DNA from 2 places in the Mammaliicoccus vitulinus genome. Region 1 is predicted to be linked to the other one. Evidence: riboswitches for the same ligand, from Rfam matches in the RefSeq annotation. Region 1 holds a riboswitch; the other holds the start of a gene.
The links. A riboswitch is a leader RNA that binds a small molecule or an ion and turns the genes downstream of it on or off. The one in region 1 is predicted to bind S-adenosylmethionine.
Positions count from the first base shown of each region.

Region 1 (4,811 bases):
GAAATACCGGTTCACATTGTAGGATTTTCTAGAGGTGGTATACAAGGTTTACTCACTTACCAATCAGTAAATGCAACGAGTTATATAATTTGGGGTGGGGTAACAGACTTGTTAATGATGTATGAAGAAAGAATTGATTTAAGAAATATGTTAAAAAGAATGATTGGGCATCCAAAAAAACAATCTGAAGAATATGAACAGAGAAATGCATTGAAACATATTCATAGTGATAGTCCGCCTATATTAATTGTCCATGGAGATCAAGATAAACAAGTTAATATCAATATGGCATATCATTTAGAAGAACATTTAAAAAAAGAACAAGTTAAATATAGAACGATTTATGAAAAAGGTGAAGGGCATGTTTTTAGGCCGAAAATAGAGCAACAAACATTGATTAAAATTAAAAATTGGATGTATGAATGCGAAAAATAAAAACATTTTTTAATCAAAAAGAAGCATATCACGCTATTTACTGAATAAAATCAGTAGTGTGATATGCTTCTTTATTTGATGTTCTCATCTGTTTATTTAATGATTATAAGTAAATCCGCCTTCTTCTTGAATGTGTTCTGAAGATGCTCCGAACTTACTGAAGTTCTCTTTGAAGTCTTTAGCTAATTGTTTTGCTTTTTCATCGTATGCATCTGTTGAAACCCATGTATTACGTGGATATAATACTTCTGAAGGTACGCCAGATACATGTTTTGGTATATTGAGACCGAATATATCATCTTTAATGAATTCAGAGTTTTTAATTTCTCCGCTTATTGCGCGACGAATCATTGAGCGTGTATGTTTTAAGTCCATTCTAGAACCTACGCCGTATTCGCCGCCAGTCCAACCAGTGTTTACTAAATAAACATCTACATCATGTTTGTCGATTAATTGACCGAGTAATTCAGCATATTCTGTTGCATGTAATGGTAAGAATGGTGAACCGAAACAAGTTGAGAATACAGGTTGTGGACTTGTTACGCCTCTTTCTGTACCTGCTAATTTAGATGTGAACCCACTTAAGAAGTGATACATCGCTTGTGATTTATTCAATTTTGAAATAGGAGGTAAGACTCCGAAAGCATCTGCTGTTAAGAAGATGATCGTATTAGGATGACCAGCTATTGATGGTGTTACAATATTATCTATAAACTCAATTGGATAAGCTGCTCTAGTATTTTCTGTTAATGAAGTGTCGTCATAATCAACTGTTCCACATGATTTAACGCCTACATTTTCTAATACTGTACCATATCGGATAGCATCATAAATTTGAGGTTCTTTTTCACGGCTGAGGCTTACAGTTTTGGCGTAGCAACCACCTTCAATGTTGAATACACCGTTTTCGTTCCAACCATGTTCGTCGTCTCCGATAAGTTTTCTGTTTGGGTCTGCAGATAAAGTTGTCTTTCCTGTTCCTGATAAACCGAAGAACAAAGCAACATCTTTATTATAGCCAACGTTTGCTGAGCAATGCATACTCATAATACCTTTTTTAGGTAATAAATAATTCATGACAGAGAAGATACCTTTTTTCATTTCACCAGCGTATTCTGTTCCACCAATTAATATCACGCGGTGTTTGAATGAAGTAATAATGAACGTTTCAGAATTTGTTCCATCCTTTTCTGGGTTCGCTTTAAATCCAGGAGCACTTATAACAGTGAAGTTAGGATTAATATTAAGTGCTTCTTCTTTCGTTTCTGGGCGAATAAACATGTTTTGGGCAAATAGGTTATGCCAAGGTAATTCATTGATTACACGTAAATCTAAACGTGAAGATTTATCTGCACCTGCATAGCCATTAAAGACATAAAGTTGTGATTTTTGGTTTAAATAGTCAATAACTTGATCATATAAATTTAAAAAGCTACTCTCTGAAATAGGTTGATTGACTGATCCCCAATCAATGTCTTGTTCAGTATCTGCTTCTTCAACAATGAATTTGTCTTTAGGTGAGCGTCCGGTATACTTTCCTGTTTCCATTCTGATAGCTCCAGATTCAGTTAGTACACCTTCGCCTGATTCTAGAATGTGTCTGTATAATTCAGTTCTAGAAAGTTGTTTGTGCGTAGTTTCTTTGTTAAGAAGATTAGAAAGTTCGATTGATTCTGTAATTGACTGTATTGCCATAAATGACGACCCCCATGTCTAATATTTAAATTGTAAGCATTTTCATGGAATTAGTATAACACATTAAAATATATAGTCTATACTAATCAGAAAATTTATTTAAAAAATTTATGACATTTGAAATATATTCCGTTGCATTGACATAATCTGAAAACTCTAGTATCATCATTTTTGACGGATTCTCTTATCCTGAGTGGTGGAGGGACATGGACCCAATGAAACCCAGCAACCTCTTTCTATTTTGAAAGAAAGGTGCCAAACCGTTTGCAGACCAATATTGTCTGAACGATAAGAGCGAATGGACGAGTGTGCCTTCTCTCTATATGTTTATTGAGAGTGGGCACTTTTTATTTGCGCTGAGGAAGAGACCGTACAACTTTATTTAAAGGAGATTTTTTATGTTTAAGAATAGAAGACTCTTCACATCTGAATCAGTAACAGAAGGGCATCCAGATAAGATTGCGGATCAAATTTCTGACGCAATTTTGGACGAATTATTAAAAGGTGACCCTAAAGCTAGAGTCGCTTGCGAAACAACAGTAACAACAGGTATGGCACTAATTGCTGGTGAAATATCAACATCAACATATGTTGATATTCCAAAAGTAGTAAGACAAACTGTAAAAGATATAGGATATACGAGAGCGAAATATGGTTATGACTTCCAAACGATGGCAATTTTAACGGCTATTGATGAACAATCTCCAGATATAGCTCAAGGAGTAGATTGTGCTTTAGAAGATAGAGATGATTTAACAGATCATGAAATAGAATCTATTGGAGCAGGAGACCAAGGTCTTATGTTCGGGTATGCAACAAATGAAACTGAAACTTATATGCCTTTACCTGGTTATTTAGCACATCAATTAGCTAAAAGATTAACTGATGTACGTAAAGATGGTACGTTAGATTACTTACGTCCAGACGGTAAGACACAAGTGACAGTTGAATATGATGAGAATGAAAAACCTGTAAGAGTTGATACAATTGTTATTTCTTCACAACATCATGAAAAAATAGAGCTTGAAAAAATTCAACAAGATATTAAGGATCATGTAATTTATCCAATCGTTCCTAAAGAGTTGTTAGACGATGAAACTAAATTCTTTATTAATCCAACTGGTAGATTTGTTATTGGTGGACCACAAGGTGATGCAGGCTTAACTGGAAGAAAAATTATCGTAGATACATACGGCGGTTATGCAAGACATGGCGGTGGATGTTTCAGTGGTAAAGATCCAACAAAAGTTGATAGATCAGGCGCTTATGCAGCTCGTTATGTAGCGAAAAATATCGTTGCTAGTGGACTTGCAGATAAATGTGAAGTTCAATTAGCATATGCTATTGGTGTAGCACAGCCAGTTTCTATTTCAATAGAAACATTTGGTACTGGTAAAGTTGATGAAACAACTTTAGTAGAAAAAATAAGAGAAGTGTTTGATTTAAGACCTGCTGGAATTATTCAAATGTTAAACTTAAGACGACCAATTTATAAACAAACTGCAGCATATGGACATTTTGGAAGAACGGATGTTCAATTGCCATGGGAATCATTAGATAAAGTAGACTTATTAAAAGATTTACTTAAATAAGTTGTAAAAACTCTGTAAAAATCTTACCGATTTGTACAGAGTTTTTTTATTAGTGTTTTAATTAATTTACCATTAAAGTGGGGAATAACTATTCAGATGTACGAAGTATTAAAAATAACATTACAATAATGGATATATTTAATGATAAATACTGAATTTATTTGTTTTTTTTACTATAATAGAAGTAATACTTATGAAAAGGAGCGATCTACAATTATGAGTCAATTAGAACCGATTCATTATGGATTAATCGCAGCAGTTATCATTGCGATATTATTTATTATATTATTCTTTGTTTCATTAAAACAAAAGAAAAAATCTTTGACTAAGATTCAAGAAGCTCATAAACAACAAAGCGAGTCGCTAAAATCTGAACACAAAGAGAAGTTAGATCATGAAAGAGTAGAGAATAAAAAGGTTCTAACTAAACAAAAAGAATCACATCAACAAGAAATTTCACAAAAAGAAAGAGAAATTGACTCATTAAAGTTATTTTCTAAGAATGAAGGGGAATATATAACTGATAGACATTTATTAGAGCTGAGAGATCAGCTTGTCAATGAGCGTAGAATTAGACCTGAAGATATGCATATAATGGCTAATATCTTTTTACCGAAAGATCCTTTAGGTAAAGTGAGACAAATTGACCATTTAGTATTAACGAGAACAGGTATTTACGTAATTGACTCAAATCTAGTAAGTGGTCATATCTATCATGGTATTACCGAACAGCAGTTTAGTGATTTTCCAGTATTAGGACAAGTCTTTGAAACATTGGATTTAAATCCGAATAAAGAACAAACGTTATTACTAGAAAAACAATCAAATAATAAAACTGCAGCATTTCATTCATATACTAGTGAAGTTAAAGAAGTTGATGACACAACTGAAGAATTACAAAGACAACTTGAGCTTAAATATACACCAACACCAATCATCTACTTCCATCCTAATGAAGTGAGTGAAGCGACTATTAGCAATTACTCACAAGACCCTAACATTAAAGTGTTAGTAGGAGAAAAACAATTACAACATTTCTTTAATAAATTTGTTTTTCATGGCAGATTCCAGTATAGTGTGGAAGATCTT
Region 1 covers NZ_CP118974.1:961,442-966,252, forward strand. The annotation lists gene PYW35_RS04895 (alpha/beta hydrolase family protein) at 1-435, shown strand, start outside; gene pckA (phosphoenolpyruvate carboxykinase (ATP)) at 532-2,130, opposite strand; SAM riboswitch class I at 2,312-2,425, shown strand; gene metK (methionine adenosyltransferase) at 2,529-3,722, shown strand; gene PYW35_RS04910 (nuclease-related domain-containing protein) at 3,939-4,811, shown strand, end outside.

Region 2 (4,811 bases), 1.3 Mb from region 1:
GTGGACAAAAGCAGCGTATTTCAATTGCGAGAATGTTCTTGAAGAATCCACCAATTATTATTCTAGATGAAGCGACGAGTGCATTAGATGTTGAAACTGAAAATAAAATTCAATCAGCATTTAAAAACTTATCACAAGGAAGAACATCACTGATCATTGCGCACAGATTAAGTACGATTAGACATGTCGATCGAATTGTATATGTCGAAAAGGGTCAAATTCAAGAAATGGGTAGCCATGATGAATTGATGAATAAAGGTGGCAAATATAAAGATTTATATATGTCACAGTTTGAACAAATCGATGAATTTTAAATAATAAGTGGGACAGTAATCTAATTTTAAAAAAGATTCTGTCCTACTTTTTTGCCTTTTTAAACAAAAGAATAGACAAAATTTAAATAAGTGCTATTATAGAGTTGTAATATCTATGATTAAGAGGTGTCGTATGAAAATTTCAAAAGGTACAGACTATGGTCTACATGCATTGGCATATTTAATTGCTAAAAGAGAGCAACAACCGATCAATGTTAAAAGTTTATCTGAAGTATTAAATATATCTGTAACATATTTATCTAAAATATTAACGCAATTAGTAAAAGCAGGCGTTATTAAATCAGCATCTGGTGCTAAAGGTGGCTATTATTTAGTGAATAATTGGGAACAAATTTCTGTTTACGATATTATAACAGCGATTGATGGACATCAAAGCACACTTGAAGATAGCTTTAACCACGGCCCTGAATGTAAAATTCAATCTATTTTATTATCAGCAGAAGATGAAATGACGAATGCTCTAAAAAATAAAACTTTAAAAGATTTAATGTAAGTTAAATCTTTTTTTAAACTAATCGTAGATATTATAACTCTATAATAGATGAGAAAAGGTGGCGTATAAAATGTTTGATTGTATCGTAATAGGTGGAGGTCCAGCAGGATTGGCAAGTGCTTTAACTTTAGGAAGAGCATTGAAGAAAACGTTAGTCATAGATAATAATAATGCCAGAAATAAAGTGACACAAAAATCACATGCATTTTTAACACAAGATGGTGTAACGCCAGAAGAATTAAGAGCAAAAGCAGAACATGATGTAGATCAATACGAAGATGTTACACGTGTGAATGATACTGTGGCAAACATTATTAAAGAAAATAATCACTTTATAGTTGAAACAAAGCAGGGAAAATATATAGCAAAAAAAGTTATGATTTGTACTGGATTGAGAGAAACATTACCGGAAATTAAAGGATTAAAAGAGAGTTATGGGAAGTCAGTGTTTTATTGTCCATGGTGTGACGGCTATGAATTAAGAAATAAACCATTGCTCGTTGCAGTCCAACCGGGACAAGTGAAACATATGGCCGTACTTATAAGTAACTGGTCAGATGATATCGTCATAAGTAGTCGTGATTTATCATTGTTAACTGCTGAAGATAAAGCATATATGGACAAAAAGAACATACAATTAATAGAAAGTGAAGTAACTGAATTTAAGCACATAGATGGTGTAATTAATGAAGTTTTATTTGAAAATGGCACACACATTTCAAGAAGCGGTGCGATAATTGGCGTTAAATGGGATACAGAATTTGAATTTTTAAGTGGGTTAAACATAGAAAGAGATGAAAATGGAAAAATTAAAATACAACAACTAGGAGAAACTTCAGTACCCGGTTTATTTGTAGCTGGTGAAACTAAAGATCTCATGGCATCACAGTTAATAGATGCAGCAGCAAACGGTAATCAAATCGCGAAATTTGTAGCAATGCAAATTATTATGGAATCAGAGTGAAATGGTGACTAGCCTTAAAAAAGTATGATGTTGCTGTTGCTAATATAATTTGAGGCTGAGACAAATGATTGTCTCAGCCTCTTAGCAAGTCACCTTATTTATAAAGTGTGGTTTCTTTATTTAGTGATTATTTTTTAGTAATACTAATATTAATTTCTAAGTTATCAAATTGAAACTTATGCTGATTGGATTCATTGAGAAAATGTTCTTCTGTTTCAATTCTGCCTAATTCTGACATGAGTTGATTTTTTTGAGCTGTTTTCAACATTGAACCTGAATAACTTTTTGCCGGATGTGCTTTTAACTCTGCTAATTCTGATAAAATATCTTCTCTTGTTCTCATATTTATTGCCTCCTAAAGTTTTAGTTACAATAAAACAGCTCATCTTAAGATTAAGAAGAGCTGTTTAGAGAATCTTCTTATCTTTCAAGTTACACTTGTTGGATTTAGCACAGTACACACGCCTGTTGCTGAGGTTTCATCGGGCCAATTCCCTCCGCCTACTCTTAATAAGACTTACGAGCTATTTTATTGTTCTTTTATAATAACGAATAATTTCAATTTTGTCTAATTTTATAATGAAATGTTTGAAAAATTTAGGAATGTCTATATATTAAGAGAATGTAAAGTTGAGGAGGAATATTATGAAATTTAAAATATTTTCACTTTTATTAGCGTCAGGACTTATTTTAGCAGCGTGTGGTAATGATGATAGCGATGATAAAAAAGACAATAAAGGCGCAGAAAAAACTGAACAAAAAACACAAGATGACAACAAAGATGATATGGATGACAGCAATAACGATAAAGATTCAAATGATGATCAAACTAGCGATGATCAAAATGCAAATAAATCGACAACTAATACTGTGAAATGGAATGACGTTAAAGTCTTTCCGGAAGAAGCAGTAAAAGAAGCTCAAAATGAAGCAAAAGGTGAATTGAAAGATTTATCTTTTGAAAAAGAAGCAGGAGACTGGAGCTACAAAGTAGAATTAGTAGATGGTAGTAATGAGAACAAAGTGCTGATTAATGCAGATGATAAATCCGTTGCTAACGTAGAAAATGAAACAGAAGATGACGATGATAATGATCAAACGTTTAAATTGTCTGATGTAGCAAAATTTGAAGACGTATTAAAAGTAGCCCAAGATAAAGCAAAAGGTGACTTAAAAGAATGGTCACTAAGTGAAGATGATGGCAAACTCGTTTATTCTATTGATTTGAAAGAAGGAAATAAAGATACTACAGAATTTAAGATTGATGCTAAATCAAAAGAAATACTTGAACAAGAACAAGACTAAATTGTTATATAAGAGCGCAAATTCTTTCAAGAAAAGAATTTGCGTTTTTTTTATGATGTTTTTTGAGACTTCGTGCGATTTGGCCATATTTTAAAACATACAGTCTTTCTATGTTGCTTGTTTGGTCAGTCTTGCAACATTCAGTGCTTTTATGTTGCTTGTTTGGCTAGTCTTGCAACATTCAAGCCTTCTATGTTGCTTGTTTGGTAAGTCTTGCAACATTCAAGCCTTCTATGTTGCTTGTTTGGTAAGTCTTGCAACATTCAAGCCTTCTATGTTGCTTGTTTGATAAGTCTTGCAACATACAGGCGTTCTATGTTGCTTGTTTGGTAAGTCTTGCAACATAGAGCATGTACTTAAAAGAAAAAAAGAAAAAATATTATAGAAATGAATATTTCTCCACGATTTTGCAAAGTGCTGACGCCCGGGGGAATAGTATGCGTGAGAGACTACAGGCTCGAGCCATACCCCCAGGCAAGCATGCACTTTCAAAATCGTAAGATTTTAATATAAAAAGAGCTATTTATCTCTCAGATTTTTTTGAGTCTCATCAAGAACAAAATATACATACATTTCCAAGTGATTATCATTATCAATTAAGAGTAACAAGACATTTTACAAAATAAAATAGTCAATTAACACCTTATCTAAGCCTTATATTTTATGTTTTTTTAAAATTCTATAATTTTTTTATTGACTATTACGCATTATAGGAATAAATTAAAGATGATAATGATAATCAATTAGATAGGAAGTGTGTATTAATGAAGAAGTTAATGACAACATTTTTAGCGAGTGCTTTAATTTTAACAGCATGTGGCAACAATGCTGACAAAAAGGCATCTGATGACAAAAAAGAGACGAAAGAAACAACAAAAGTTGATTTTTCTAAAGAAACTAAAGCATATAAAGCATTCACTGCTGAACAGCTAGACAAATTCTTAACAGATACTGAGAAATTTGTTGATGCAGTGAAAGCTAATGATATAGAGAAAGCTAAAGAAATTTATCCTAAAGCACGTATGTATTATGAAAGATCAGAACCTGTAGCTGAAAGTTTTGGAGACTTAGATCCGAAAATTGATGCGCGTTTAGCTGATATGAAAGAAGAAAATAAAGAAAAAGAATGGTCTGGTTATCATAAAATTGAAAAAGCATTATGGGAAGACAATACGACTGAAAATATGGAACCTGTAGCTGATCAATTATTAAAGGATGCTAAAGAATGAAGAGCTAAAGTTGATACTGTCGATGTAACACCTAAATTAATGTTACAAGGTTCAATTGATTTATTAAATGAAGTATCAAGCTCAAAAATAACAGGTGAAGAAGAAATTTATTCTCATACTGACTTATATGATTTCAAAGCAAACATTGAAGGGGCAGAAAAAATATTCGAAATCTTTAAAGACAAAGTTTCTGATAAAGATAAAAAGCTTGCTCAGACTACTCAAGAAAGATTTGATAATGTGAACAAACTATTAGCACAACATGAAACTCAAAATGGTGGATATGAAGATTATACAAAATTATCTAAAGATGAAACGAAAAAACTTTCAGAAGCTGTTGATAAATTAGGTGAATCATTAAGTCAAATGGCAGTTATTACGGAGTGATTAAGCATGTCTAATGAAGACAATTATATAGCCAGAAGAGATTTCCTTAAACTTGCTGGTGTTGGGGGAGCAGGATTATTAATAGGTTCTACTGGAGT
Region 2 covers NZ_CP118974.1:2,228,973-2,233,783, reverse strand. The annotation lists gene PYW35_RS11200 (ABC transporter ATP-binding protein) at 1-314, shown strand, start outside; gene PYW35_RS11195 (RrF2 family transcriptional regulator) at 448-828, shown strand; gene PYW35_RS11190 (NAD(P)/FAD-dependent oxidoreductase) at 899-1,792, shown strand; gene PYW35_RS11185 (hypothetical protein) at 1,920-2,135, opposite strand; SAM riboswitch class I at 2,210-2,309, opposite strand; gene PYW35_RS11180 (PepSY domain-containing protein) at 2,438-3,097, shown strand; partial or broken gene efeO (iron uptake system protein EfeO) at 3,862-4,713, shown strand; gene efeB (iron uptake transporter deferrochelatase/peroxidase subunit) at 4,720-4,811, shown strand, end outside.
Region 2: it holds a riboswitch for S-adenosylmethionine, as region 1 does, so the genes downstream of both, PYW35_RS11185 (hypothetical protein) here and metK (methionine adenosyltransferase) in region 1, are expected to answer to the same signal.